DNA from 4 places in the Paenibacillus sp. FSL R10-2748 genome. Region 3 is predicted to be linked to each of the others. Evidence: riboswitches for the same ligand, from Rfam matches in the RefSeq annotation. Region 3 holds a riboswitch; each other region holds the start of a gene.
The links. Region 3 has a riboswitch for thiamine pyrophosphate ahead of NSS66_RS24265 (ECF transporter S component). Riboswitches for the same ligand answer to the same signal wherever they lie in the genome.

Region 1: linked by a shared signal. The riboswitch ahead of NSS66_RS06975 (thiamine phosphate synthase) and the one ahead of NSS66_RS24265 (ECF transporter S component) in region 3 are both predicted to bind thiamine pyrophosphate.
Region 2: linked by a shared signal. The riboswitch ahead of thiC (phosphomethylpyrimidine synthase ThiC) and the one ahead of NSS66_RS24265 (ECF transporter S component) in region 3 are both predicted to bind thiamine pyrophosphate.
Region 4: linked by a shared signal. The riboswitch ahead of tenA (thiaminase II) and the one ahead of NSS66_RS24265 (ECF transporter S component) in region 3 are both predicted to bind thiamine pyrophosphate.

Annotation. Positions count from the first base shown of each region.
Region 1 covers NZ_JBBOTK010000002.1:138,187-145,593, forward strand. Annotated here, with positions in the region: gene NSS66_RS06960 (thiazole synthase) at 1-576, opposite strand, end outside; gene thiS (sulfur carrier protein ThiS) at 579-782, opposite strand; gene thiO (glycine oxidase ThiO) at 779-1,927, opposite strand; gene NSS66_RS06975 (thiamine phosphate synthase) at 1,992-2,585, opposite strand; TPP riboswitch at 2,849-2,957, opposite strand; gene NSS66_RS06980 (ABC-F family ATP-binding cassette domain-containing protein) at 3,051-4,604, opposite strand; gene NSS66_RS06985 (hypothetical protein) at 4,788-5,777, opposite strand; gene NSS66_RS06990 (hypothetical protein) at 5,764-6,318, opposite strand; gene NSS66_RS06995 (hypothetical protein) at 6,320-6,715, opposite strand; gene NSS66_RS07000 (hypothetical protein) at 6,756-7,235, opposite strand; gene NSS66_RS07005 (hypothetical protein) at 7,286-7,407, opposite strand, start outside.
Region 2 covers NZ_JBBOTK010000005.1:412,392-419,798, forward strand. Annotated here, with positions in the region: gene NSS66_RS17945 (alpha/beta hydrolase) at 1-869, opposite strand, end outside; gene NSS66_RS17950 (IclR family transcriptional regulator) at 1,168-1,911, shown strand; TPP riboswitch at 2,067-2,179, shown strand; gene thiC (phosphomethylpyrimidine synthase ThiC) at 2,367-4,211, shown strand; gene NSS66_RS17960 (hypothetical protein) at 4,335-4,487, opposite strand; gene NSS66_RS17965 (YitT family protein) at 4,994-5,830, shown strand; gene acnA (aconitate hydratase AcnA) at 6,098-7,407, opposite strand, start outside.
Region 3 covers NZ_JBBOTK010000011.1:59,099-66,505, forward strand. Annotated here, with positions in the region: gene NSS66_RS24250 (3' terminal RNA ribose 2'-O-methyltransferase Hen1) at 1-317, shown strand, start outside; gene NSS66_RS24255 (polynucleotide kinase-phosphatase) at 314-2,923, shown strand; gene NSS66_RS24260 (TatD family hydrolase) at 2,944-3,741, shown strand; TPP riboswitch at 3,786-3,895, shown strand; gene NSS66_RS24265 (ECF transporter S component) at 4,145-4,741, shown strand; gene NSS66_RS24270 (ABC transporter ATP-binding protein) at 4,741-6,204, shown strand; gene NSS66_RS24275 (energy-coupling factor transporter transmembrane component T family protein) at 6,179-6,970, shown strand; gene NSS66_RS24280 (methionine ABC transporter ATP-binding protein) at 7,110-7,407, shown strand, end outside.
Region 4 covers NZ_JBBOTK010000006.1:100,093-107,499, forward strand. Annotated here, with positions in the region: gene NSS66_RS18560 (glycosyltransferase) at 1-1,037, opposite strand, end outside; gene NSS66_RS18565 (NAD-dependent malic enzyme) at 1,543-3,264, shown strand; TPP riboswitch at 3,357-3,459, shown strand; gene tenA (thiaminase II) at 3,596-4,285, shown strand; gene thiM (hydroxyethylthiazole kinase) at 4,360-5,202, shown strand; gene thiD (bifunctional hydroxymethylpyrimidine kinase/phosphomethylpyrimidine kinase) at 5,199-6,029, shown strand; gene thiE (thiamine phosphate synthase) at 6,026-6,739, shown strand; gene NSS66_RS18590 (aspartyl-phosphate phosphatase Spo0E family protein) at 6,684-6,851, opposite strand; gene NSS66_RS18595 (helix-turn-helix domain-containing protein) at 7,244-7,407, opposite strand, start outside.

The DNA.
Region 1 (7,407 bases), on a different contig from region 3:
TGCCGCGTCACCGGGTGAGCGAATACCCGCATCGACAATAACCGGAACCTCCGCCTGTTCAATAATTAGCTCTAATGAAAACGGATTGAGCAAACCATGTCCTGTACCAATCGGTGAAGCTCCAGGCATAACGGCGTGTACTCCAAGCTCTTGTAGCCTCTTGGCTAGAATCACATCGTCCGATATGTAGGGCAGCACGATAAAGCCTTCTTCTAACAGCTTTTCACTAGCCTTCAACGTTTCAAAAGGGTCAGGCAGCAGTGTCTTGCTATCCCCAATGACTTCCACCTTAATCATATCGCACAAGCCGGAGGCTTTTGCCAATTGGGCAATACGAATGGCCTCCTCTGCTGTTGTAGCCCCTGCTGTGTTGGGAAGAAGTGTATATCGGCTCAAATCCAGCATATCGAGAAAATGCTGCTTATCCCGTTCCTCCAAGTTCAATCTCCGTACAGCAAACGTCAATATTTCCGTCTCAGCAGCCTCTACGGCTTGGGACTGGATATCCAGATCAGAGAATTTTCCTGTTCCCAACAACAACCTTGAGGTAAAAGATGCTTTTCCAATGGTTAACATGATCAACCGCCTCCCACAAAATGTACAATCTCTAGGCAATCTCCATCCTTCAGTACCGCTTCATCATGATCTTCACGGGTCAATATACGCCGATTCAGCTCTACCACTACGGTTTTCACCTTTACATCAAGCTCATGTAGCAATTGATCCACATGAGTGATTCGATTAGAAAAGGTCAGGCTCTGGCCGTTAATCGTCAGCTTCATAAGCTTTCCTCCTTGAGGAGCTCAGAAGAAAATCTACTTATCCCAAGTTCAGCCGCACCAGCCCCATTAAGCATAGCTGCCATCGCACGCCCGGTAGCATCACTCAGCAGGACACCGTTGCGATAATGCCCGACGGCAGCATATACGCCCTCGACCCCAGGGACAGTGCCTATAAAAGGATGACCTGATGCGGCCTGCGGACGTAAGCCCGCCCAAGTGCGTATAAAAGAAGCTTCACGGACGCGCGGCAGCCAAGCAGAGGCACGTGCCAGCAACCCCTCCAAGCCTCCTACGGTCACCTCTTCGTCATATTGATGCGGAAGGCTCGTTGCCCCAATCCAAAGCTCGTTATTCTGTTTAGGCACGAGGTAAATATCATCAGCATAAATGGTGTATTCTAACGGGTGATCCTTCAAGGAGACCGCTACCGCTTCGCCCTTGACCGGATAAAGTGGATATTCAAATCCAACCTGCGCTAGCAATTTCATGCTATCCAAGCCTCCAGCAATAATGACCTGATCGCAGGAAAAAAAGCCACTATCTGTTCGGACACCGCAAACTCGACCATCCTGTATGACCAGTTGCTCTGCCTGTGTACCAGACCATACCGTTGCCCCCAGCACCGCAGCAGCACCTGCATAAGCACGACAAAGCTGGACAGGAGCCACTTGTGTCTCCTTTGAACGATATATTGCCCCGATCGCTTGTTCATCCAAACCTGGAATTCGTCGGGCCAATTCCCTCGCATCCCACCAGATAGGGCAATCATCCTCTCGCGTTTTAGCAGCTTTCCAGCGTTTTTGGCCTTCAGTTTCCGTATGGAAAGGGGTCACAAATCCTTCTGTACGGAATTCCACCGAAATACCCGACAAACGCTCCAGATCACAGACAAGCTCAGGGAATGCGTCTCGACTTATGCGAGCAAATCGTGCCAGCTCAGAGTCGGTGAACTCTTCACTTTCCGCTGCCAGCATTCCAACCGCTGCTCCTGAGGCTCCCTCACCCGGGATCAATCGTTCCAGCAAGATCGTACTTCTTCCCTCCTTGGCCACATGATAAGCAATGGAACTGCCGATGACACCTCCACCTATGACCAAGCATTCAGCGTGTCCTATCGCTCTTGCCTCTGTGTGTATCTTTGGCATTTGTTTCGTGTCTCCTCTCCATAAACCATTCTGCTTTCAGCTTGCCTCTACTCTCGTTTTCTCGCTACAGGCTGTGAACTACAAGATCTGCCATTCGCCTATATTCCATCGCAGCTGCAACGGGCGACTCAGCCTTCCATATACCAGACATCACCGCAATTCCGCTTGCTCCGGCCCTATAAAGCTCCGGGATATGGTGCGGTTGTATGCCGCCCAGCGCGATCACCGGAATGTTCGACAGCCTGCAAATATGTTCAAGCTGAGCTAAACCCCGCGGTACAATACCGGGCTTACAATGGGTCTCATATACGTGACCATAAAGTACATAGTCCGCTCCTGCCCGCTCGGCAGTCTGCGCCTCCTCCAAGGAATGCACAGATACTCCACAGCGTGTACCCTTTGGAAGTAGGCTTTTCACATCCGCTACAGGTAATCCATTAGCTGGTAGCTGGACGGCTCCAACCAAAGTAAGTAAAGCTACATCCACACGATCATTTACTACAATTTGTTGCAAAGAAACTCCCTGCTCCACCATGCTGCGAGTCAAAGAAAGCAATGCAGAGGCACCATTCTGTTTTAAACGCGCGTGTACATAATGAACATACGGACAAATCACAGCAGCCACTTGGGCGGCTTGTGCAAAAGTGCCCTTTTCCATCGAAATTGCGTGTAATTCGATTTTGTCTTCACCTCACATTGGACTAAAAGATCTAAGCTTAGCCAGTCACGTCTACCAGCAGTAATGAAAGGGGATTGTATGTGAATCGTCTACGGAAGCTCGAACAACTTAAAGTGACGAAACGCAAAAAAACCACTTCCCCAAGGAAGTGGTTTAACGAACGTCCAATAATCGAACGGACAATGATATCCGTATACGTGTATCGTCCCACGCACAAACAAAAATAAGATGGTGTTGCCTTGTTTGTACGGCGCTCACTTCCCTACGCTGGCATAACCCAGATCAGGTGCAAAGGGTCCGAAATCCATTTATTCCGTCTCAGCCGCATGGGCGGCTCCCCTAGTGTGACTATTTTATTGTATAAGCTAAAGATAGCTTAGCATATTTTCCTAATTCTGCAAACCCCACTTCGTGTGAAATATGCAGAATTGGATTTAGTTGATGTTAGTTAACTTTACTTGACCACTCTTCCACATTCCACGTTTTGGTTACCCAATCCTCGTAAAAGTCCGGTTCGTGAGATACAAGCAATACGGTCCCTTTGTATTCCTTCAAGGCACGTTTCAGCTCATCCTTAGCTTTAACATCCAAGTGGTTGGTAGGCTCATCGAACAGTACCCAGTTGCTTTCACGCATTAACAGTTTGCAAAGACGGACTTTAGCCTGTTCTCCACCACTGAGCGCAGATAGCGGACGCGTGATATGCTCATTCTTTAAACCGCAACGCGCCAAATGCGCTCGTACCTCATGCTGGTTCAAATGTGGGAATTCATTCCACACATCGTCAATCGGTGTTATTTTCTCCGCCTTTACTTCCTGCTCAAAATAAGCGGGCTGCAAAAAATCACCTTGATAGGTTTTTCCACTGATTGGCGGTATTTTTCCCAATATGGTTTTGAGCAATGTCGATTTACCGACACCGTTGTAGCCAACAATAGCAATCTTTTCGCCACGTTCAATCGTCATGGACATTTTAGGCAAAAGGGCATGCGTATAACCAATCTCAAAATCAATACCCTCAAATACCGTCTTTCCGCTTGCACGTGCTTCTTTGAATTGAAAGGTTGGCTTCGCAGCTTCTTCAGGCTTATCTATACGTTCGATCCGATCAAGTTGCTTTTCACGGCTCTTTGCTCGGCCTGATGTAGAGGCACGCGCTTTATTACGCTGAATAAAATCTTCCTGTTTCTTAATAAAGTCCTGTTGCTTCTCATAAGCATCAATATGCTGAGCTTTGTTCAGATCCGCCATTTCAAGAAACTTTTCATAGTTAGCTGAATAACGGGTCATCTTGGCAAATTCAAGATGGTAAATAACATTAACGACCTGGTTCATAAACTCAGTATCATGTGAAATAAGAATAAAAGCATAGGGATAATCCTTCAAATAGCGCGTAAGCCATTCAATATGCTCTACATCCAAATAGTTGGTAGGCTCATCCAGCAGCAGGACATTTGGCTTTTCCAACAGCAACTTAGCAAGAAGCACCTTTGTCCGTTGCCCACCGCTAAGTGCAGATACATCCCGGTCCAGTCCTATGGCCGACAGACCTAGTCCATTCGCCATTTCTTCAACCTTCACATCAATGAGGTAAAAATCCCCCATATCCAGTTGCTCCTGAATTTCACCCATCTGTTCCAGCAGCACTTCCAACTCTTCAGGAGAAGCATCCCCCATTTTGTCAGTAATCTGCATCATTTCCTTTTCCAATTCCAACAAAGGAAGAAAAGCGTCTTTCAAAACATCACGTACCGTTTTGCCCGGTGTCAGCTTGGTATGCTGATCCAGATAGCCGTAACGTATACGTGGAGTCCATTCCACTTTACCCTCATCCTTAAGCAATTTTCCAGTCAGAATGTTCATGAGTGTCGATTTACCGACACCGTTAGCTCCTACCAAACCTACACGTTCCCCCGCAAGCAATCGAAAGGAAACATTTTTAAATAATGCGCGGTCCCCAAAGTTGTGAGATACATTTTCTACAGTCAATAAACTCATAAGCTGTTTTTGGCTCCTTATTGTCATCGGCGCTGCCGACTGTTCTTATTTCATATGCATTTCGTTTCTTTCAAAGCTTTATTGTAGCACATTCTGCAACCATATCGGAATATGGAAAACAGCGATTTTTAAGGTTTTTGATATGGATCTGCCTAAAAAAAGAAAAACCACCCATGAAGGTGATTATTTTAAGCCATTATAACATTTGTACTCAAAGTATCCCGCAGCTGCTGCAGATTTTTCATCCGCAAAACGTTCACTCGCTTTAAAGGGAGCTGGACATGAATCTCTATAAAAATATTTCATCCCAGTATCTGGTTCTATGCCGCCTATAATGTCTTGCTTTCTAACGACTCTCCCACCACCAAATCCATAGTTATTGTAATACCTGTCTCCGACCGGAATGCCTTGGATAAACGCGATCAGACCCACATCATCTACTGTGTTGTACCACTCCTCTTGCGGAATGAGCGGTAGCGTGAACGTATAAGTTATGCCGTTACGTGCAGCTTTTTCGTTATGGACATTAATAATTCGCGCCAGGTCCTCTTGGACGCTGCGAACGATGGTGGAACGACGTATTTGCTCAAAAGTTTCTGAATTATTCAGTAAAGATATAGGGGTCTGGTCCTGAAGTTCCTTTTGAAAGCCCTCCACCCACCTGTGATTCCGCGCATCATATGCGTGCACATAATTATCCAAGGTGAACCCCACACTGTTGCCTACTGAATCAACATAGGCATATGGCTTTTTTTCGCTCCATTTGGGACCTATGGCAGCTTGTCCATGCTCGTCGGTATAGGCTTCTGAAGTGAACGCATAATAACCGTCATAATCTAGAATTACAATGGCTGGTATGTAATCCAATAATGCACGTTGTGCTACTATATCCCCATCAATGCCTACATTAAGAAAAAGGGTGTGCAGGAACGTGTGCAGCGCTGCTTCTTTATCTACACGAAAAAACTTATCCGATCCGTATCCGGCCTCGCGTTCTTGACGTTCATTCTGTGAGAGCATAACCCCTGCATCCTGAACTGCGGTACGGAGAGCCGACGTATATTTCATTTCTAGCTGCTGCACTTCACGCTGATTCTGGACCCGTAAGTCACTAACTACACCAAAGGGCAAAAACAAAAGTATAAATATGACTGCAAAATCAGTAATCTTCATTCAGAACCATGCCCCCGTAAGAAGCTGTAACTGCCGGCTTTCCGCTATCTGCCCCACCGAGAAGCCATGATTTGTACAAGTCCGCAGGAGTCCGATTCGTATTATGTAGCCGGACCGTAAAATAATCCCCGGCCATCAAGGTATACCGACGTAGCTGATCTGATTTTGGCTGCTGATTGTCAGGAAACAGTACAGGTAAGATTTGCGGATTATAGTACCCATCATATACAGTTTCATAATTGCCCAGAAAACTGTCTGGCTTCGCGGCATCTGCATAGTCCGGTACATACTTTTTGTGCATATGCTCCAAGTCAACTTCGTAGATATTGCCTGTCAATTCCAGATCACGCATAAAATCGTTATACATCGTCGGTGTAATGTAACCTTTGGTTCTTACCATATCAACAAAACGTACAGTTGAATGATATGTATTTAACCCGGATATATCATCCTGCCGTTCAGCAGCTTGAGCTGCGGGTACGATGTACAAAAGCAATACAGCGAGCAGTGCCCCCAACAGCTTGGATATTGTTTGAACCACTTCATTCCTCCTCCAATTTCTCAAAACGTACAGATGTTATGTCCCCATTCCCATTACGCTGTGGGTATATGGAATATAAAGAAGAAGCATCCAAGGTCGATACATCAGGCTCAAACGGTTCAGAATACGCATCGTACTCTGTTCCGTCGACATGAATCGAAATCCCCTCCTGTAAGTTCATGCGAATTGCCTGCATTACCTGAGTTCCTTTTATCCGTTCCGGCAACCCCACCCCAGCAGTACGGGCTATTCGCCCTTCAGAATGCTCCTCCTGCTGTGATCTTAATTCCAGTGCACCATCCAGCTGGCTGGACAAGTCTGCTGCCGTTACACATGCGGTTATGAACAGAATAACTGACACACCAAGCCGCAGCATGCTTGAAGCGTGATCAGACATACTCTCATCCCCCCTATGATTATTATCTTTACTGTAGTGCTTAGGACTGGGTAAACAACAATCCACGGACAACGTTCGATTTGTCCTTGACGATTTCAGCCTTGAATTTGCCACTTGGATTTACGTATTCATTCTCTTTCTCATTAAGCGTATTCGTGATTTTCCCAGTCTTATCACTGCCGCCATTCACGGCGCCATACTGTTCACTGTCTGGGCTAATGTTCAGAGCATTACCGTACCACTGGCCTGCCATATTTTTGCCGGTTTTAATCTGAATGCCGAATTGGTCCTTCCCCTGAAACTTCCGCAGCGCATTGGTCACCTGGGAACCGCTAATCGTTGTGCCGTCATATACCGTAAAAGAGGCCTGAGACAATTCGGTCTGGATATCAGCAAAATTGTTTTGTGCCGTTTTAGTCGCCTCCTGGGCTGAAATAAACAGTATAACTACAATCGTAATTAGAGCGATGGTCAAAAATATCCCAGCGGCTACCTTTAAAGCTGTTGATGCGTTATTCATTATTCTTCTCTCCTTAGCTGTTATTTTGTATTAGTCATAATAGAACTTTCTTACTGAATTTTTTGTATTTGCTCATAATAGTTATCCATTTGAACAAAGCTCATACCGATCAACGGAATCACCAAATATAAAAAGATAAGACCATACATCGGGGCAAAACCAATCATCCTTC
Region 2 (7,407 bases), on a different contig from region 3:
GTTTGATTGGCAGCGAGCTTTTCCGCAATAGGATAAGGAGCTTTTTCATCCTGTGTACCATGCACAAACATGATCGGGAACGGATAGTTTTCCTTTTTAACTTCCTGATATGGAATTTGATGCAAGCTGGTTCCGTTCAAGACTGGAAACAGCAACTCCAGAATTTCCAAAGACGGATGTCTTGGCAGATTAATTTGATTGTGAATGTTATGGTACAGCGTATCTGGCTCCAGCAGGAAGGTGCTGTCCAAAATCATTGCGTCCACATCCTTGGTTTGCAAGCCCGCCTGAAGAGCGGTTCCTGCCCCCATGGAGAAGCCCCATACGATAATCTCCGACGAGCCGCGTTGCTTCGCAAGCTGAATTGCTCCGAGGAGCTGTTGGGATTCTGCTTTGCCTCCGGTTGCGACTGCTTTGCTGTTTTGTGACGCAAATCCATAATCGAACATGACCACATTAAAGTTCAAACTGTGGGCATAATGCGCCAGATCATACATGGGAATCCAGCTTTCTTCGCGGTTAGCCCCATAGCCATGACTGAAAATAATCGTTTTCCGCGATTGATCCGCCGGGATATACCAGCCTTGTACCATGCGGCTACCATCCTTGGCAGGGAAGCTGACTTCCTCATAAGGCATGCTTTTGGCCTGCATCGGATTAGAGTACAGTGGTGCAACGGTGGGATTCGTAAGTACCCATGCGATGTAAGCATGCAAGGCAATAAAACAAAACAACAGAAAAAAGACGACCGACAGCAGCAGAGCAATCACAACGTGCTTGAACCGCAGCAGACGGGGATTAAAGAGTGGGGTGGACGGCTCCTGAACAGCGGTCTGTAGCTGAGCGTTGCGCTGGGATGTCGAAATCATGTAAGAGCCTCCTTATATAAAATTGATCTTCGTTTCATAGAATTTAGGTATAATTCCACTTGAAAATAGTAGTGTAGATCCGTATAGATACCTATTATCGTATGATGGGGATTATCCAAAGTCAACGCCTGAACCGGAAAAGTAAAAATGATGCAAAGAATTGTCGATGTTTGTTCTCGTTCTGTAATATGGTTGTCACAAAAACATCGGTTTACAGTAGCCGCGACTATTCTATATAATTTATGTAACCATGTTTCATAGTGTGAAACGAATATGGATACAAGAGGAGCGGTTCACGATGGAAGACCGTAAATTAACCGTTCGCGCTGTAGAGCGTGCACTTGATATACTGCTGTGTTTTACCGCAGATTCGGATCTTGGCCTGACGGAGATTGCCTCCAAAATTGGTCTACATAAAAGCACGGTTCATCGGCTGCTGACTACGTTGGAGGATCGGGGCTTTGTCGTTCGGAATGCCGAAACGGAAAAATATCGACTTGGCTTCCGCATTTGGGAGCTATCCACGCACTTGTCCCAAAGCGACGAGCCGGCGGTGTTGTTACAGCCTGCAATGGAAGGACTACGTGATCGTCTGGGCGAGACGGTCAGCTTGTACTTACGTGACGGCAGCATGCGTATTCGCATACAAGCCGTGCAGAGCAATCAGGCGATCCGCAGGGTTGCGCCTGTAGGTGCGCGTATGCCGCTGGCTGTAGGGGCCTCCAGCAAAGTGCTGGCAGCCTTTATGCCGCCGCAGGAGCTGGAAGCCCTGCTAAGCGGGGATGAATGGCCGTCCTCAGTAGACCCGGAGGTCTATAAAGCCCAGCTGCAGGACATTCGCGAGAAGGGCTATGCGACCAGCTATGAAGAACGGGAGCCAGGGGCTGCTGCTGTGGCTGCCCCAATTGTAAACCGGAAGGGACAGGTCACTGCGGCTTTATCTGTATCCGGTCCGGTCAGTCGGCTTGCACCCGAGACGCTACATGACTTTGCTCCGATTTTGATTGAAGCGGCGAAGGAAATGGGGCTTATGCTTCCGTAACAAGAATGAACACAGTTGAAGCAAGCAGAGTGATTTGATGGGGAGCGTCTCCTTGGTAAAGGGAACCTAGAAGGGTTGCCAAAGCCATAAATTTAAAGTAGTCTGGTAAGGATGGCGGGATATCTGTTATAGCCGCCTCATGTGAATAGAAGTATCACAGTTACTGGGGGAGCCTGTAATGCCGGGCTGAGATGGAATCGTGCAAGATTCCGGACCCTTTGCACCTGATCTGGATCATACCAGCGTAGGGAAGTAATCGGCCATTGAAATGTATACGCGGCTGCTGTCTACGGTGACGCATTGGAATAGGATTATTCCACATGCGTACTGTCTGGATAGCTGCCTCGTTAGATTAGCCGGTTCCCTGGGGAACCGGCTTTTTTGCATAGATCAGCGCCACCCTGGGAATGGTTCCGGATCGGTGTGTCATTTCATCGAAACGGGAGGAATGGACAATGAAGCCGACAGAAGTAGAAGGAACAAAAGGAACAGAATTGAAATCAACAGAAGTAAGATTGGTAGGAACAAAAGAAGTTGAGGTAGAGAAGACAAACGGGGAGCAAGCCAGAGGGGTAACGCCCTTTCCAGGGAGCCGTAAGGTATATATTCAAGGCTCACGGCCGGACATTGCCGTGCCAGAGCGCGAAATTGCTCTTCATCCTACACATACGCCGCAGGGCACGGAGCATCATGAGCCATTGCGTGTGTACGATACGAGCGGTCCCATGACCGACGAAGCCTATCAGGTCGATATCCGTCAGGGCCTGCCTCCATTACGGCGAGCTTGGGCCCTGGAACGGGGCGATGTGGAGGCTTACGAGGGACGCGCCGTCAAACCGGAGGATAATGGACTGAAACCTGGCTCCAAACGGGAGACAGTTGAATTTCCCGGCGTGACCAACCGTCCGCTTCGTGCTTCGCAAGGTCGTACAGTGACGCAAATGCATTATGCGCGGCAAGGGATCATTACGCCCGAAATGGAATTTGCGGCGATCCGCGAAGGGGTGGAGCCTGAGTTTGTACGGCAGGAGTTGGCGGCTGGACGAGCCATTTTGCCTTCGAATATCAATCACCCGGAAAGTGAGCCAATGGTCATTGGGCGTCATTTTCACGTGAAGATCAATGCGAACATTGGTAATTCTGCGGTTACCTCCTCCATCGAGGAGGAAGTGGAGAAAATGACCTGGGCTGTGCGTTGGGGCTCGGATACAGTTATGGACCTGTCCACAGGCCGTAATATCCATACAACACGTGAATGGATCATTCGGAATTCTCCTGTACCGATTGGGACTGTACCGCTGTATCAGGCACTTGAAAAGGTGAACGGCGAAGCAGAAGCGCTGACGTGGGAGCTGTATCGCGATACGCTGATTGAGCAGGCGGAGCAGGGAGTGGACTATTTTACAATTCATGCGGGTGTATTGCTGAGGTATATACCGATGACGGCGAATAGAATGACGGGAATTGTATCCCGTGGTGGGTCGATCATGGCAGCCTGGTGCCTTGCGCACCATCAGGAGAATTTTTTGTATACGCATTTTGAAGAAATCTGCGAAATTATGAAAGCCTATGATGTGGCCTTTTCTCTCGGGGATGGTCTACGTCCGGGTAGCATCTATGATGCGAATGATGAAGCACAGTTTGCAGAGCTGGAAACGTTGGGCGAGCTAACGCAAATCGCCTGGAAGCATGATGTTCAGGTCATGATTGAAGGGCCAGGACATGTCCCTATGCATAAAATCAAAGAGAATGTGGATTTACAAATGGAGATTTGTAAGGAAGCTCCTTTCTATACCTTGGGACCGCTCACGACGGATATTGCCCCCGGATATGATCATATTACCTCAGCCATCGGGGCGGCGATGATCGGTTGGTTCGGGACGTCCATGCTGTGTTATGTTACGCCTAAGGAGCATTTGGGTCTGCCGAATAAGGATGATGTCCGCGAGGGTGTCATTACCTACAAAATTGCGGCACATGCTGCCGATCTGGCGAAGGGTCATCCACGGGCACAGCAGCGGGATGATGCTTTGTCCAAGGCACGCTTTGAGTTCCGCTGGCGGGACCAGTTCAATCTGTCGCTTGATCCCGAGCGGGCCTTGTCCTACCATGATGAAACGCTACCGGCAGAGGGCGCCAAGGAAGCACATTTTTGCTCGATGTGTGGTCCCAAATTTTGTAGTATGCGCATCACGCAGGACATTCGCGCTTATGCAGCGGATAAGGGGCTGAACACTCAAGAAGCAGTAGCTGCCGGGATGCGTGAGAAGGCAGAGCAGTATCGGGATGGCGGTCAGTAAAACGAACGTGTGAGTTTAGGAACAAATGAACTAAAAAAAGCCGTGGTTCTCTACAGTCGATGTAGGAAACTACGGCTTTTTAGCTTATGTAAAGCGGGATCTTGCAACCGGATAAACGGCGCCTTATTTTTTACCCATTTTTTCATTCAAAATGTCCTGAAAGCTGAGCTTCTTCTCCGAGCTATCTTCTTTCTTCTGCATACTCACCGCGTTGGCACGTTGGTATTGGTGGTGAAAGGGCATCAGGGTGTGGACGGTTAAGTTCATTGTATTCATGTAGGTCATTCCTCCAATTCCATATTGTCAAATTCAGATTGAGTTGCTTAGGACGTCTGTATAGGACTATTTGTATGTACTTGATGTCGTGATGCTATGTAGGTTGCTTGGTAATGTTTCAATCATTATACCCACATTTTTTCAAAGTAAAACGCTTTTGACATAAAACAGGAAGATGGTCATATGTGTCCAAAATGTTGATTAGGAGGATGGTCGTTTTAGAGGAAAATGTGCCTAGGTCTAAAACAAGGGCTAGAGGCCCGTTTTCTTAGTTTAGTAGTCGGGATTGTGTTATTTTGTCGAATAACCTTGTAAAAGGAGAATTTTGCGGAATCCAAGTCAGGATTGAGGCAGTCTGGTGGCGAATTAAAGTGTCAAAGTTGTATTGACTTTATGTTTGGTAGTAGATACCATGAACTGGTTGTCAGCGTATTTTGGCAACAAGAGTCAGCCAATCCATCTGGCGATTCATCCTTTGAAATGTTAGAGAAAGGATTAGAGCATATATGAAAAAAAGTATTGCAGATATCGCATTTATTATTCTGGGTGCGTTTTTTTTCGCGCTAGCTGTTAATCTGTTTGTGATCCCGAATGAGTTTGGTGAGGGGGGCGTTACAGGGGTTACGATCATTTTGTACTACCTGTTTCAGTGGTCTCCCTCGATCGTCAATCTGGTGATCAATGGCTTGCTGTTGATTGTCGGATATAAATTTTTGGACAAGAGAACGACCCTGTACACTATAATTGCGGTCGCTTTTAACTCGCTGTTTCTACATTTAACGGTCAACTGGCGGATTGATTCGCATGAGCCGACGATTAATGCTGTATTTGCCGGAGTTTTGGTGGGGGTCGGCATTGGCTTAATTGTACGTGTAGGTGGCACTACGGCGGGAACGGTCATTTTAGCCCGAATTGCCAACAAGTATCTGGATTGGAATATCAGCTATGGCCTGCTGTTTTTTGATTTGATTGTCGCGTTCTCTTCCTATTTTATTATTGGTCCAGAAAAATTGATGCTAACTATCGTTATTTTGTACGTTGGTACGAAGGTGATGGACTTCATGATCGAAGGACTAAACCCTAAAAAAGCGGTCATGATCATTTCGGAGCACCAAGATAAAATTGCCGAGATGGTCATCACGAAAATGGATCGTGGAGTTACCGTCCTGTCAGGCCACGGATATTACACTAAAAATCCAAAAGAAGTGCTGTATATCGTCATTAGTAAACAAGAGGTGTCAGCGCTTAAAAAGATAGTGAAAGCCATCGACACAGCAGCATTTATCACCATTCATGACGTGCGGGACGTGTTCGGAGAGGGCTTTTTGGATATTTCGAAGTAACTCGCGTGCGAAGGTAGGGTTATAAGAGAACGTGGCTAGAAGTCGGTCCTGAGGGATCGACTTTTTTTGTTTTATATAAATAAGATGAACTTGAAAAATGAACATCAAAACGGAGTAGGCGGAATGGTGCTGTACAAGCGAAGCACCATCCGACTGCGCAGTGGCGCTATAGGTAACTCTTAAGTTCGGTTTATATAAATAAAAAAATACCCCCGATTGCAGCTTTATCTGCAAAACGGGGGTTCTTCACATATGAAGTTCATAAACTTAGCTTTCGATCATTTGACGCAATACGGTTTGCAGAATACCACCGTTGTGGTAGTAGTCGATATCGACAGTGCTGTCCAGACGGGCAATTACCGGGAATTCGAACTTCGTGCCATCCTCGCGTTTAGCCACAACCGTAAGCTCTTGACCAGGCTTCACGTCATTGTCGATGCCAAGAATGTCAAACGTTTCACGACCGTTCAGACCCAAGCTGGACCAGCCATAGCCTTCCTGGAATTGCAGAGGCAGTACACCCATGCCGACCAGGTTACTGCGGTGAATCCGCTCGAAGCTTTCGGCAATGACAGCCTTAACACCCAGCAAAAGCGTACCTTTGGCCGCCCAGTCACGGGAACTGCCTGTGCCGTATTCCTTACCAGCAATGACGATCAGGTTTTGATCGGCTGCCTGATATTTCATGGATGCATCATAGATGGACATTTCCTCATCCGTTGGCAAGTATTTGGTCACGCCGCCTTCAGTACCTGGAGCCACATTGTTGCGGATACGGATGTTGGCGAATGTACCGCGCATCATGACCTCGTGGTTACCGCGACGGGAGCCGTAGGAGTTGAAGTCCTTGCGTTCCACGCCATGCTCCTTCAAGTACAGTCCTGCCGGGCTGGAAGGAGCAATGTTGCCTGCTGGTGAGATATGGTCGGTTGTGACCGAATCATTCAACAGGGCAAGCACACGGGCATTACGGATTTCCTTGATATCCTGCACGCCATCCTGAAGTTTTTCAAAGAATGGTGGATTTTGAATATAAGTTGATTTTTCATCCCATTCATATAGTTCGCCTTCAGGAACCGGAATGGAGTTCCATTTTTCGTTGGCAGTAAATACATTCTCATATTTACGACGGAACATATCCGGGCTGAGAGACAGGCTGATGGCTTCCTTGATCTCCTCGGAGGTTGGCCAGATATCTTTCAGGTAGACAGGCTGATTGTCCTGATCGTAACCGAGCGGATCATTCACCAAATCAATGTTCACTGTGCCTGCCAGCGCATAAGCGACAACCAGTGGCGGTGAGCCGAGATAGTTGGCTTTTACTTGCGCATGCACACGACCTTCAAAGTTCCGGTTGCCGGAAATGACTGCTCCAACCGTCAAATCATTGTCTGTGATGGCTTGACTCACTTCGTCAGGAAGTGGGCCGGAGTTACCGATACAGGTCGCGCAGCCGTAACCTGCTACATGGAAGCCGAGGGCTTCGAGCGGTCCGATTAATCCGGCTTTTTGCAGGTATTCCGTCACGACGAGGGAGCCTGGTGTCAAGCTGGTTTTAACATAGCCTGGAGTTTTGA
Region 3 (7,407 bases):
TCATTGAGCACGTGGACGAGCATCGTCTGAACCGGGTGATGAAGACGATTGTGACGGAGTATCAGCCGGGTGTGCTGATCGTGACGACTCCCAATCGTGAATATAATGAAGTATATCGCATGAACCAGCAAGAGCTGCGGCATGGCGATCACCGTTTTGAATGGAATAGACGCGAGTTTCAGGAACGATGTGAGCAGTGGATTGAGGAAGCTCCTTATTTGATAGCGCTGAAGGGGATCGGAGAAGAGGTCGAAGGCTTTGGACAACCGACCCAAATGGCTATATTTACGCGCAGAAAGGAGCAGAAGGAAGCATGAGCAATTCATCCAAACGTACGATTCATTTACCGCATGCTGGACTGGTTGTGTTGGTGGGGGCCTCCAACAGTGGCAAAACCACATTATTGGACAGGCTGGTGAGCGAAGGGATTCTACTGGAGACAGAAGTGGTATCCTCGGATCATTTTCGCAAGCTGGTCGGAGATACGGAATTTATAGACTGGAGTGGACTTCCAAGGCTGGAATCGGACGTACTGTTCTATGAGTATCAGCAAATGTCAGCCAAGGCGTTTGAGGCGATGGATACGATTCTGGCTATGCGTTGTCGCTTGAATAAGCTAACGGTTGTGGATGCCACCCATTTGTACGCTGAGGATCGCCAGAAATATGTACAGCTGGCAGCCAAGGCGCACGTTCCTGTTATGGCCTGGGTACTGGATGTACCCGAATCTGTGCTGCTGGAACGTGATTTAGGCAGGGAGCATCCGCGTGGCCGCCAACGGGTCAAGCAGCAGGCACAGCTGTTAAAGCGGAATCTGCGTGGTATCCGTGAGGAAGGCTTTAACGCTTGCTATGTTCTTAAGGATGTAGAAGAAATGAACTTTGTTCGCCGTGTGCAGCCACTGTTTCATGAGATTGGCTCAGGTATTGACATCATTGGTGATATCCATGGGTGCTACCGTGAGATGCTGGAAGTGATAGAGCGGCTAGGATATACGGAAGATACGAAAGGACTATACCATCATCCAGATGGTAGAAGACTAGTATCTGTCGGGGATGTGATGAGCCGTGGCCCGGAATCGTTACAAGCGGTGCAGTTCTGGAAAAAGCACGTGGATGCCGGACTAGCGTATATGATTGACAGCAATCATGGCTGGAAAATCGGCCGTTACCTCGATGGAAGAAAGGTGACTCTCAGTCATGGCGATGAACGATTTGCAGAGGAACTGGTCCAATATGAACAAAAAGCGGGCAAGGCAGCGGCAGAACAGCTTAGAAGCGAGTTGAGGGATTTTCTGCTACATGTACCCTCTCATCTTATTTTTGGCAGAAATGGATTGCGACATGTGGTTGTGACTCATGCCGGGATTAAGGATCATTTTATTGGCAAACAATCGGCACGTATTTCTGATTATTGCCGCTATGGAGATACGGAGGGGCAGGATGCGAACGGAACACCGATCCGCAAGGATTGGTTCGTAGACCATGAATCGGGAGAAATAGTAGTATGGGGACATGATCCGAGACCGCAGCCTACCCTTGTGAACCAGACGGTGAATATTGATCAGGGTGTGGTATTTGGCGGTATGCTGACCGCTTATCGTTATCCGGAAAAGGAATTTGTCAGCGTTCCGGCACATGAGAATTATGCGAATGATCCCGATAGCCCACTTGTCCGGTGGCAGAGAAAACGGTTTTCCCCGCCGAATTTACGCAAGCTAATCGCTGGTTACAGTGTGCTGACGGAATCGTATGGCGAAGTGCGCGTACAAGGAGAATGGATCAAATCCGCTATAGATACTGTGTCACATGTGACTGTACCCATGGAGGAGCTGGTGTATATTCCACCGACGATGAGCCCTGCTCCAGCGGTGTCTGCAGAGGAAGGATATCTGGAGCATCCACGTGAGGCGCTGGCTTATTATCGCGGGCAAGGAGTACAAACGATGGTGGCCGAGAAAAAACATATGGGTAGCCGGGCTATTTTGCTATTATTCAAAAACGAACAGGCCGCTGTTCAATATGTAGGCTACCCGACATTGGGCACGATCTATAGTCGGAGTGGGAGAGCTTTCTTTGAACAAAGCCTTGGGAAGCAAGTGATGGAGAAGCTTAATGTGGATCTACGGACTGCTGGATATTTTGAACGGAACCAGACGGATTTTGTATTGCTGGATGCGGAAATTGTACCGTGGAATCTCAAGGCTCGGGAACTGATTGCTGCACAGTATGCGCATGTGGGGGAGGCAGCTCTGTTGGATCGCAGTAAGCTGGTAGACAAGCTGAAGCAGGCGAAGGTTGCAGGTCGAGAGGTTGGAGACTGGCTGGAGGAAATGGAACAGAAGTACGCGAATGCCGTAACGTTTCAAGAGGCTTTTCAAAAATATTGCTGGGATGTGGACGGTCTGGATGAAATTCGTATTGCACCGTTCCATACACTGGCACACAGCGGAAAGACTTTTTTCGACCATTCTCATATTTGGCATATGGAGCAAAACCGGGAGCTGGCTGGGCTGTCTTCCCTGTTTATGGAGACAGAGTACCGCGTTATCACGGACGAAGCAAGCGAGGAAGAGGTCATTCGCTGGTGGAACGAGATGACAGAGGATGGTCATGAAGGGATTGTGATCAAGCCGGAACGCTTTTTGATGAAAAATCGGGACAAGATGATTCAGCCTGCAATCAAGGTGAGAGGCCGGAAGTATTTGCACATCATTTACGGTATGGATTATCTTGCCCCTGAGAATTTAAAGCGTCTGAAGCAGCGTCGAACGAACAAAAAGGAGCGTCATGCCCTGATGGAAGGAGCGCTTGGTATGGAAGGCGTGGAACGTTTTGTCCGCAAGGATACGGTAGATCGTATTCATGAATGCGTCCTTGCCGCGCTATCTCTGGAATCGGAGCCGATTGATCCGAGATTGTAGTTTGCGAAGGAGGGATTGAGATGGAAAGGGGTACACCGTTAATTGATATTGGCGTGAACTTGATGCACCGTTCGTTTCATGCGGATCGGGAACAGGTGGTAGAGAGAGCAGCAGCTGTAGGGATTTCACCCCTGATTATTACCGGGACCAGTGTCCGCAGCAGTCGGGAGGCTTCTCAGTATGCAGCACGTTATCCGGGCAAGCTGTATGCGACAGCTGGCGTGCATCCCCATGATGCCAAAGACTGCAGCGCAGATACGATTCAGCAGCTCCGCCAGCTGGCGAGTCAGCCGCAGGTCGTATCCATAGGGGAATGCGGATTGGACTATAACCGTGATTTTTCGCCGCGTGATGTGCAGCGCCGATGGTTTGGCGAGCAAATCCAACTGGCGGGTGAGCTGAATATGCCGTTATTTTTGCATGAACGAGATGCACATGAGGATTTTGCCGCTATGCTGCGGGAGTATCAAGGGCTTGTCGATAAAGCAGTGGTGCATTGTTTTACAGGCACGGAACAAGAATTGCATACGTATGTAGAGATGGGACTGTATATCGGGATCACCGGCTGGATTTGCGACGAACGGCGTGGCAAACATCTGCGTGAACTGGTCAGAGATATTCCCTTGGACCGTCTGATGATTGAAACGGATGCTCCATTTTTGACCCCGCGTAATTTGCCCGTGAAGCCCAAAGAAGGGCGTAATGAGTCGATGTATCTCGCTCACATTGCTGCTACGATAGCCGAATGTACAGGCCGAAGCATGATGGAGATCGAAATCGCCACGACGGAGACAGCCAAACGTTTCTTCGGATTATAGGATTGTCAAAGCCATAGATGTGGTATATATTATAGTGAATTAAAAAAGCATTGTCGGGAGCTTGAGAAAGTCAGGCTGAGAGGGTGGCCCTTGCCACTGACCGTGAAATCTGATCTGGGTAATGCCAGCGTAGAGAAACCAAGAACACTATACAGGAATGCCGCTTGTTTCGCGGTTGTCGATAGATACAATGTATGTCCTAGCATTTTACCTTGACCCTGACTTTGGCTTGGTATCAGTGTAGTAGCTTAGACTACTGGTTATATAAGGCATATCGACGAATGATGTTTTGTATGGTGCTTCACCTTTTACTGCGCATAAAGCTTGCCTGGAGATTCAGCTCCAGACAAGCTTTTTTTTATGGCCAAGAGGCCAATTATAAGGATAAGGGGAGCACGCAATAATGAATACTGCTGTAAGAGCGTCCAAAGGGTTGAAGCTGACTGATATTTTGGTCACGATTGTGATCGCTGTTGTGTTCGGGTTAGTCTACAAAATATGGGGACCTGCCTATGATTTGATGAAACCATTCGGTCTACACGCCGAGCAACTGATGTATGGCATGTGGTTTATGGCAGGCACGTTTGCTTATCTCATCATTCGCAAGCCGGGTGTTGCAATTTTGGCAGAGGTGGCAGCGGCAACGGTCAGTGCTTTTTTGGGAAGCGAATGGGGGATGTCCACTTTGTACTATGGCCTGCTGCAAGGCTTGGGAGCGGAGCTATTTTTTGCGGCTTTTCTGTATCGGAACGCAAACCTGTGGGTTGCTTCGCTAGCTGCGGCCGGGGCGGCTGTCGCTTCTCTGATTTTAGACTTCAGCTACGGGTATATTGATCAGCTTTCGACCTGGAACTATGTTTTGTATATCGGTTTTCGCATGATTGGCAGCATTGTGATTGCCGGGGTATTCGCGTTCTATCTGGCTAGGGCATTGGAGGTAACCGGAGTCACGCGAAGTTTGAGACCCGCAACGGAACAAGATTATAAGGGGCTGGATTGATGAGCCAGGCAACCGAAGATGTGGTGGCTTCGATCACCCGTCTTCGGTTGAAATTCCCCGGTGAGCAGGAGCTGCTTTTTCACAATATGTCTTTGTCTGTCCGCAAGGGGGAAAAGCTGCTGTTGCTGGGACCGAGTGGATGCGGTAAATCAACGCTGCTCCAAGTGTTAAGCGGTCTGATTCCACGCACGATAGAAGTGCCTATGAAATGCGATGCTGCTGTAATCCCAAGTGTCTCAGGTATTGTATTTCAAGATCCTGATACGCAGTTTTGTATGTCATATGCAGACGAGGAACTGGCTTTTGTGTTGGAAAATAATCAGGTTCCTCGTGAGCAGATGCGATCCCGTATTCGCGAGCTGCTGATACAGGTTGGTCTATCAACGGATGATATACACATGCCCATTGGCAGCATGTCACAGGGAATGAAACAGCGGCTGGCGATTGCGTCTGTGCTGGCTATGGAGCCAGAAGTGCTTTTTCTGGATGAGCCCACGGCTTTGTTGGACGAGGAAGGTACTACACAGGTGTGGGATACCATTCGAAACATTTCGGTAGACCAGACACTGGTGATCGTGGAGCATAAAATTAATGAAATTGTCCATGATGTGGACCGGATTGTGGTGCTTTCTGCTCAAGGGGAGATCATTGCGGATGGAAGGGCGGAAGAAGTATTTCATGGGCAGCGGCAGGCATTGTCCGAGTATGGCGTGTGGTACCCGGGAGTATGGAGTGAATCGTCTTCGCCGCGTTGGAGTGAATCAGTGACACAGCAGAATGGTACGGGGAATGGTACAGGGATTGATTTGCTGGAGCTGGAACATTTTAGTGGCCTCCGCGGTTTAAGTTCAGTGATTTATGTGGAGCATGCGCAGGTGAAGCCTGGCGACTGGATTGGCGTGGTCGGTGAAAACGGGGCTGGCAAAAGCTCACTGCTGCTCTCCATGATGCGCTTACTTCGCACACAGGGACGTTATAGCGTGCGCGGAATTGAGGCAGGCAGTACGGAACAACTGGCAGAGCGTATCGGGTTCGCGTTTCAAAATCCCGAGCTGCAATTCGTAGCACACACCGTACGAAAGGAACTAGAGTATTCGTTACCCAAGAGCTTGTTCACCATTGAACAGTGCCGGGAACGGGTCGATCGGATGCTCGTACAGTTCGGACTGGAGCGGCTGGACGAGCGTCATCCGTATCAGCTTTCATTGGGCCAAAAAAGGCGGTTGAGTATTGCTACGGCTATGATCCGTGAGCCGGAAGTGCTGCTGCTGGATGAACCGACTTTTGGGCAGGATGCGCGTAATACCTTTGTCATGCTGGATATGTTGGAGCAGCTGAGAGCGGCAGGCACGGCCATTGTGATGGTCACGCATGACCCAGAAATTGTCCATCGATATTGTACCGATATATGGCGGATTCAGAAAGGGGAACTACAGTATGAACCTGTCCTTTCCCCATCATAAAACATGGCTGCATCGTGTGAATCCGGGCCTAAAGCTCGTTATGTTTTCCATACTGTTTGTGGTCGTTATAGTCATTCATGATCCGAATGTCATGTTTAATGTTGCGTGTGCTATGCTGCTGCTGCTTGTCTGGTCAGGCCATCCATGGAAGCGGCTGCTGCTGTATGGATCTCCCTTTATATTGGTGTTTATTTCAACCTCAACGGGCATGATGATGTTCGGCAAAGGGGTGACGACCTGGTGGACATGGGGCCTGATCCATATTACGCAGGAAAGCTTTTATCGGGGTATACATCTGGGCTTTCGTGCGCTGAGTATGGCGGCGGTAGGGTTGCTGTTTGGTTTAACGACTCGTCCAGTGGACCTTTTTTATTCACTGATGCAGCAATGGAGGCTCTCTCCGAAGTATGCGTATAGCTTTTTGGCAGCCATGCGGTTGATGCCCATGATGGTGGAGGAATTCCAGGCATTGAGACAAGCCCATCGTATTCGAGGTTTACATCAGCATGTGTCCAAATGGAATATGTATGCCACGCTTCGCAGGTATGCAATTCCGCTGCTCGCTCAAAGTATCCGGCGTGCACAGCGAATTGCTATTGCCATGGAAGCCAAGGGTTTTACTAATGAAACCAAACGCACGTATTATTATGCGATTGGCTATTCGGCTGTAGATATTGTGTTCATATTCTATTTTGTCATCATGCTTACGCTGGCTTGGGGACTCGGTATCTGCTTTCCTTACGTGGGGGTGTGGGATGTACGTTAATTGTTGTCAAAAGGCTTTGCCCGTTTTCTGCTCTGTGGTATATTAATGCAATGGGAATTGACGGCTCGTACAGACCCGCCTGGGCTGGCGGGCTTATTACATTTTCCCTGAGAAATGGATCATCAGGAGGCCAGGTTTCATGATTACGCTGCATCAGGTAAGCAAGCATTATACCACCTCAAGCGGCCAATTTCATGCGGTTCAATCCGTGTCCCTTCAAGTGGAGGAGGGGGAAATTCACGGTATCATAGGTGCCAGCGGTGCCGGTAAGTCTACGTTGCTCCGGTTGATGAATGTATTGGAAAGGCCGGATGAGGGAAACGTGGTTGTGAACGGGGAAGATTTGACTCGCATGCCGGAAAAACGTCTCCGTGAAGCGCGGCGATCGATAGGGATGATTTTTCAGCATTATCATCTTGTTCACAATCGGACGGTCA
Region 4 (7,407 bases), on a different contig from region 3:
CCATCGCGGTCAATACATTTGACGGGTAATTGCAGCACACGAAGCTGGAGTCGCTTGGCAATAAACATCATTTCTAGATCCAGCGCCAGTCCGAGCTGTTCCTTTAAATGCGGAAACATCCGTTTCACTGCAACCGAACTCATCACTTTAAGCCCAGTCTGCGAATCTACCACACCTGTTGGTAAAAAAGGACGGGAAATGACCCGCTTACCAAAGCTGACAACAGATCGCAATAAAGATCGATTCTCGGCGGTCATATCCTTGGTTCCGATCACGACATCATAATAGCCCTGCTGAACAACATTAATCATTCTGGCAATATCCTCAATAAAAAAGGAGTCGTCCGCATCCACAAATACGTAGTAATCCGCACCTATGGTCCGCATCCCTTCCAGATACGTCCCTGCCTTACGTGTATTGCGTCCCAATTCCCTTGTTTGAAGCAGCGGGCTAAGATTCTGATTAATCCTGTTTACGGACAAGTCCGTTGCTGCCTCCAGCGCTTTAATCAAGGCATTGGTACCATCGTGGCTGCCATCATCAATGAGATAAATCGAACCTTCAATAATATGGCTGCGGATAAAGGCTTGCAGTCGTTCAGCAAAGGTTTTGACATGAACAAAACGTTGCTCTTCGTTATATACAGACAAGATAAATGCAATATGTTGGCTTTTGGTCGAATACTCGGGATAGAGCAAGCTTTGTATTTCCGAAAGCATTTCTTCGGTGTCATTGGCTTGCCAAAATAGCAGCCGCAAACGGCCTACTCCGGTGATTTGCACCATATGCTGATCACTGAACGGAATTGTTACATCCGTCACCAGTAACAATGGCATTTGCGGAAATTGGCTACGGATCTGATTGGCTTTCCGCACCGCCTGCCCCGGCTCCCTATAATCAATCAGGCAACAACATGCGTTCTCGTAGACTGAAGCTGCCTCCGTGTCCTCGCACTGTATATATTGGTAAAAACAAATCACATTGGGATAATCAATAGCCCTGTCGTTATCGCTAAAAATGGCTATAGGTCCCTGCACACAAACCTCTCCTTTTCCTCCGAATAGTTCTATTTTGTTGAAAAAGAATTAAGAATGTTTGCTTATAGGAGTTAAATTAATGTCCAAATACTTCATATTTCCTTAACAAAATAGCTGACACTCCATGATATATAAGGATATAAGAGAAGAAAAACTGATTTTCATATTTGATAAAAACAGAGTATTTAGACCTGATTCATTAGAACCAAAACCATCAGAATAAGTTAGCGCATCCATATCGAAAATTAGTTCTTTTAGATCAACAGAAGGAAGAATATACGGTTATTTTGTCATAGATAAATAGAAGAATAAAACAGATTCGCACGTCCATACTATGGACAACATGTCATCTTGAGGATTTTGCAAAAATCCGATAAGCGACTTTCAATGAACAAGATATAGATCGAAATGGTTTAGTTCGTCTATATCTTGCACTTCGGAGCGACTGAAATCGAATTTTGTGAAATCCTTACCATATGTAAATGAAGAGAAGGAAGGTCTTTCTATGGAAGCATTTTATGTCAATCGCGATGGGTCATTATCTACTCCATTACGGGGAAAGGATGTGTTGGCAAATCCTCTTTTGAACAAAGGTGTCGCTTTTACAGAAGAAGAACGCAAAGAGCTGGGTTTGGAAGGAATCCTTCCTCCAACCGTCCTTTCATTGGAGAAACAGAGCGTACGGGCATATCAGCAGTTTCTCGCACAACCCACCATGCTGCGTAAAAATGCTTCTCTCAACGACCTTCACAACCGAAATGTCGTACTCTACTACCGGCTGCTAACCGATCATTTGAGTGAAATGCTGCCCGTAGTCTACACGCCGACCGTAGGAACCGCGATTCAAGAATATAGTCACGAGTACAACCGCCCTGGAGGCGTATATTTGTCGATAGATAACCCGAACGGTATTGGACAAGCATTCCATAATTCTGGTTTGAGCGGCCATGATGTGGATCTGATTGTCGTGACAGATTCCGAAAGTATTTTGGGGATTGGTGACTGGGGCGTCGGGGGGATTAACATTGCTATTGGCAAGCTTGCAGTATATACGGCTGCGGCAGGCATTCATCCTGGGCGGGTGCTGCCAATTGTACTGGATGTAGGCACGAATAATGAAAAGCTGCTGAATGATCCACTGTACATCGGAAACCGCCATAAACGAGTTCGCGGAGAAGCCTATAACCAGTTTATTGATACTTTTATCAGCAAAACGTTAGCGCAATTCCCGAAGGCGCTTTTACATTGGGAAGATGTGGGTAGCGTTAATGCGCGCCATATTATAGGAAAATACGGTCAAAGCATACTCACCTTCAACGATGATATACAAGGTACAGGAGCAGTGACCCTGGCTGCGATTCTTTCGGCGGTGGGTGTCACCAAGACTCCGCTGCGTGAACAAAAAATACTTGTTTTCGGCCCAGGGGCTGCAGGGATCGGTAACGCTGATCAAATTCGGGGCGCTATGATCGAGGATGGCCTTTCCGTAGATGATTCATTCAAGTCCTTTTGGGCCTTTGATTATCGCGGGCTGTTAACGGAAGATATGGAAGACGTATTGGAGTATCAGAAACCGTATGTGCGCAAAAAGGATGAAGTCAGCTCATGGACCCGGTCGGGTGACGGCAAAATACCGCTACTGGAGGTCATCCGTCAGGTGAAGCCTACGATATTGATTGGAACTTCCGGTGTAGCAAGTGCCTTTTCTGAAGAGATCATCAAGGAGATGGCAAAGCATGTAGAACGCCCGATCATTATGCCCATGTCCAATCCTACAAACCTTGCAGAAGCAGTACCCGAGGATTTGATCCGGTGGACAGATGGCAGAGCACTGATCGCAACCGGAAGTCCTTTTGAGCCCGTTACCTATAACGATACAAATTTTGAGATTGGACAGGCGAACAATGCCTTTGTTTTTCCGGGACTGGGTCTGGGTGCGATTGTGGTTAAAGCCAAAAGGATTACCCCTGCGATGTTTACAGCGGCAGCAGTTGCTGTTGCCAATGGTGTAGATTCGAATACGCCTGGCGGTGCGCTACTCCCTCATATCCGAAAATTACGCGAAGTTTCGTACGCTGTTGCGATTGCGGTTGCAAAAGCCGCGATTCAGGATCAGGTAGCGCAGGCGCACATTTCAGATGTGGAACAAGCTATACAAGATGCAATGTGGAAACCGGAATATGCCAAGGTCAAAGCAGTGGAAAGTGTAATTCATCATCCTCACTAAGCCCAAAACACCTAACTAGAGGAAATTTAATATTTTGCACACTATGTTTGACATAGCGTATGAACGTATGTACAGTAATAGTCAAAAGAATAGAAGTCCACTAGGGGAGCCAATATGGCTGAGACAAGAATGTATCTTGGACCCTTTGAACCTGATCTAGTTCGTACTAGCGTAGGAAAGTGGAGCCTTCGTATATAAGGTTTCAAGCGTTTTTTGCGTATTGGGCCTATTGTTGAAGCCGCTCCATTTTTCCGGGGCGGCTTTTTAGCGTTGTTCCGGAATTATATTCTTACAGGACTTCTTGCTCTTCAATTTAATGGAGGTGGGGAAATTGAGTTTTACACAAGAACTCCGTCGGCAGGCGGACGGCATTTTTCAAGCGATTTTTGAGCATCCCTTTGTGAGAGGTATTGCTGAAGGAAGTTTGACAAGGGGACAGCTGATTCACTATGTAAAACAGGACTTTGAATATTTGAACGCCTACATGCGGATATACGGCATCGCAATCTCCAAATGCACGAATCGGGAGGACATGGCTGTATTTAATGAACAAATCTCTTTTATTCTCCACAGCGAGGTTCATCCGCATCAAAATTTCTGTGCTGTCGCAGGGGTGAGCTATGAAGAGTTGCAGGGATATCCGCTCGCTCCGTCGGCTCATCACTATATCCGTCACATGCTGACGGTTGCGCATGAGGGCAGCCTGGGCGAGATCTTGGCTGTGCTGCTGCCATGTATGTGGACGTATGCCGAGATTGGTCGCAGGCTGCTGGATGAAGTAAAGCCGGATGAGTCTCATCCGTTCTATGAATGGATGGGCTTCTATGGAGACCAGCTTGATGATACAACACTCAAGTTCCGAGAACGTGTAGATGCTTGGGCGGAAGGCGCAACGGCTGCTGAGCGAGAGCGGATGATTGAGCATTTTATACTGAGCTGCCAGCTGGAATATAAGTTCTGGGACATGGCCTATAAGCAGGAAGAATGGCCGGTCCAGATACAGGCAGCGGTCTTGGAATAGTCAGCTTGGCAATTCGATGCGTGAAGTACAGTTAATGCCCTGTTGAACCACCAACTATAGAGAGGATAATCATTATGAGTACATGGGAAAAAAGTTATTCGGATCTCCTGACGAAGGTACAAAACAGCAAACCCCTCGTTCACAATATGACCAATGTGGTAGTCACTAACTTTACGGCCAACGGCCTGTATGCATTGGGCGCCTCCCCGGTGATGGCCTATGCACCCGAGGAAGTAGCAGACATGGCAAAAATAGCGGGAGCCGTCGTGTTAAACATCGGTACGCTGAACCGCGAACTGGTGGATGCCATGATCATTGCTGGACAATCGGCGAATGCACACGGTGTTCCGGTCCTGCTAGATCCGGTCGGTGCGGGAGCAACGAGCTTTAGAACTGAGTCGGCACTGCGAATCCTGAGAAAAGTCAAAATCTCATTGGTGCGGGGCAATGCAGCCGAAGTCGCGCATCTTGTTGGAGAAGCGCGTGAGATTAAAGGCGTAGATGCTGGTGACAGTGCTGACAGCGGAAATGTCGATCTGGCAATTCGGGCTGCTCGAACGCTCAATACAATGGTTGTCATTACTGGAAAAGAGGACGTCATCACCGATGGGGCCGAAGTACGAATGATTAGCGGTGGAGACGCGCTGCTCACGAAGGTAACCGGAGCAGGCTGCCTGCTGACCTCTGTGTTAGGTGCCTTTGCAGCTGTTGAACCCAACCTGCTGCTCGCAGGTACAGCAGGCTTGGCATTTTACGGTGCAGCAGCTTCCCGAGCCGCAGCACGTACCGCAGAGCTGGGGCCCGGCAGCTTCCAGATTGCCTTTCTCGACGAGCTCGCCAAACTACATACAGGTTCGCTAGAGGGGCATGTCACTGTCCGTGAAGCCGGAACAACCACAGCAGGTGGTGCGCGATGACAGACGTTCGTGTACCCAGAGCACTGACGATTGCCGGTTCGGACAGTGGCGGCGGGGCCGGGATTCAAGCCGATCTCAAAACCTTTCAGGAGCTTGGCGTTTACGGCATGTCGGCTATTACGGCCATTACCGTACAGAATACTTTAGGGGTCCACGGCGTATATCCGCTGCCACAGGAAGCAACAGCGGAACAGATCGAAGCTGTAGGATTAGACCTTGGAGTGGATGCCCTGAAGACTGGCATGCTGTTTAATGCGGGCATCATCCGTCTTGTGAGCAAGCAGATTCGAAAGTTCGGCTGGAAAAAGGTCGTCGTCGATCCCGTGATGATTGCCAAGGGAGGCGCTGAACTGCTGCAACTGGAAGCGGTGCAGGCTTTGAAGGACGACCTGCTACCCTTGGCCCTGGTCGTTACACCGAATATCCCGGAGGCAGAAGCCCTGACAGGGATCAGTATCCATACGATGGAGGATCGCCGCGAGGCTGCGAGACATATTAGCAGTATGGGATCAAAATTCGTTGTGATCAAGGGTGGCCACGCTGACGAGAGCGAGAGCAGCGAACAGATTGTGGACCTACTCTTTGACGGAACCGCCTTTACAGAGCTGAGCGGCAAGCGAGTACGGACTGTTCATACACACGGAACAGGATGCACCTTCTCAGCAGCGATTACCGCGGAATTAGGGAAAGGGATGTCTGTACCGGAGGCTATCTCGAATGGCAAAGCCTTCATCCAGGCAGCGATTGAGGAACCTTTGCAGCTTGGACAAGGACATGGACCCACCAATCATTGGGCCTTCCGCCGTCGTCAGGAGATGCTGCTATGAACGGCAGAATGTTGTCAGAGGTGGTGCGCCGCCAGCTACAGATGTACCTGGTGCTTGGAAGCGTGAATTGCCTCGCGGAACCAGGCTGGGTCGTGCAAGAGGCTCTGGCTGGCGGCGCAACCATGGTCCAGTTCCGAGAAAAGGGTCTTGGCGCGTTAACGGGCGTTCCTATGTTCGAACTTGCGTGCCAGCTACAGGAACTGTGCCGTCACGCTGGTGTCCCCTTCATCATCAATGACGATGTGGAGCTAGCTCTTGAAATCGACGCCGACGGTGTTCACATCGGTCAAGACGATGAATACGCCGAATCCGTCCGCGAGCGAATCGGAAATCGAATTTTAGGCGTCTCTGCCCATACCATTGAGGAAGCACGTCGAGCCATCCTGCAAGGTGCTGATTATCTCGGCGTCGGACCCATCTATCCCACCATCTCGAAAGATGATGCCCATGCCGTACAGGGACCGGCAATTTTATATGAGATGCGTAAAGCGGGAATTGATGTGCCGATTGTTGGGATCGGAGGTATTACAGTGGACCGTGTTGAGGAAGTCGCACGTGCAGGTGCAGATGGTGTGGCGGTGATTTCAGCCGTGACACAGACAGAGCAGGTTAGAGGTGCGGTCAAGGAATTAAAGAAAAATATGGTCTCATTTCTCAATGATCCGATCTACATGTTTGATAATGATTCAACAGATCATCCAGCTTTTTAGATTGTTCTATTACTTTGGGATGTGTTAAAAATCCATACTTTTTCTGGACCTGGTACAGTTTCTTCCTAGCTCGTTCGACACAAAGTAAAGTCACACCTTGGTTCATCAGCATGATCCCTCCTATATGTCATATTTTATGACAAAAAGACGTTTTTTGGATTTTTGAATGATGCACCTAACAAAAAAAGAACATCCCAAAAGTTTGCATAAACAAAGATGCCCCTAAATCCACGTTAAAAGAGCCTCCGTTTCCACTAATTAAGTGGAACAGAGGCCCTTTTCATAAAAAGATCCAATGAATACAGAGCATACATGCCAATTCTGACCTAGAGATTAACCTTATTTTGTTGGCTCTCTAATAGTCGCTGAACTCCCCAAACTTGAACTGGTCGGTGAGAATTGTCTTTGTTTCTAGCCGTTTAAGCACCTCCAATTTGTACGTGAGGCGTTATTCTTTGATTTTGGTTATGCGACTGAACAGGCATTGCTAAAATAAACAAGAAGCTAGCTGCGATGACCAGCAGAATCATTTTTTTCAACATTGTCTAACCACACCTTTTCTAGTAGTTTGAAATACTCTTCCCTTGTTTCGGGAAGCGCATGTGCTTGGAAATGTGCAAAAAGCCCTGTACAGTTTATAAAGTAAGTCTCATTGTTTAGTAGGTGGG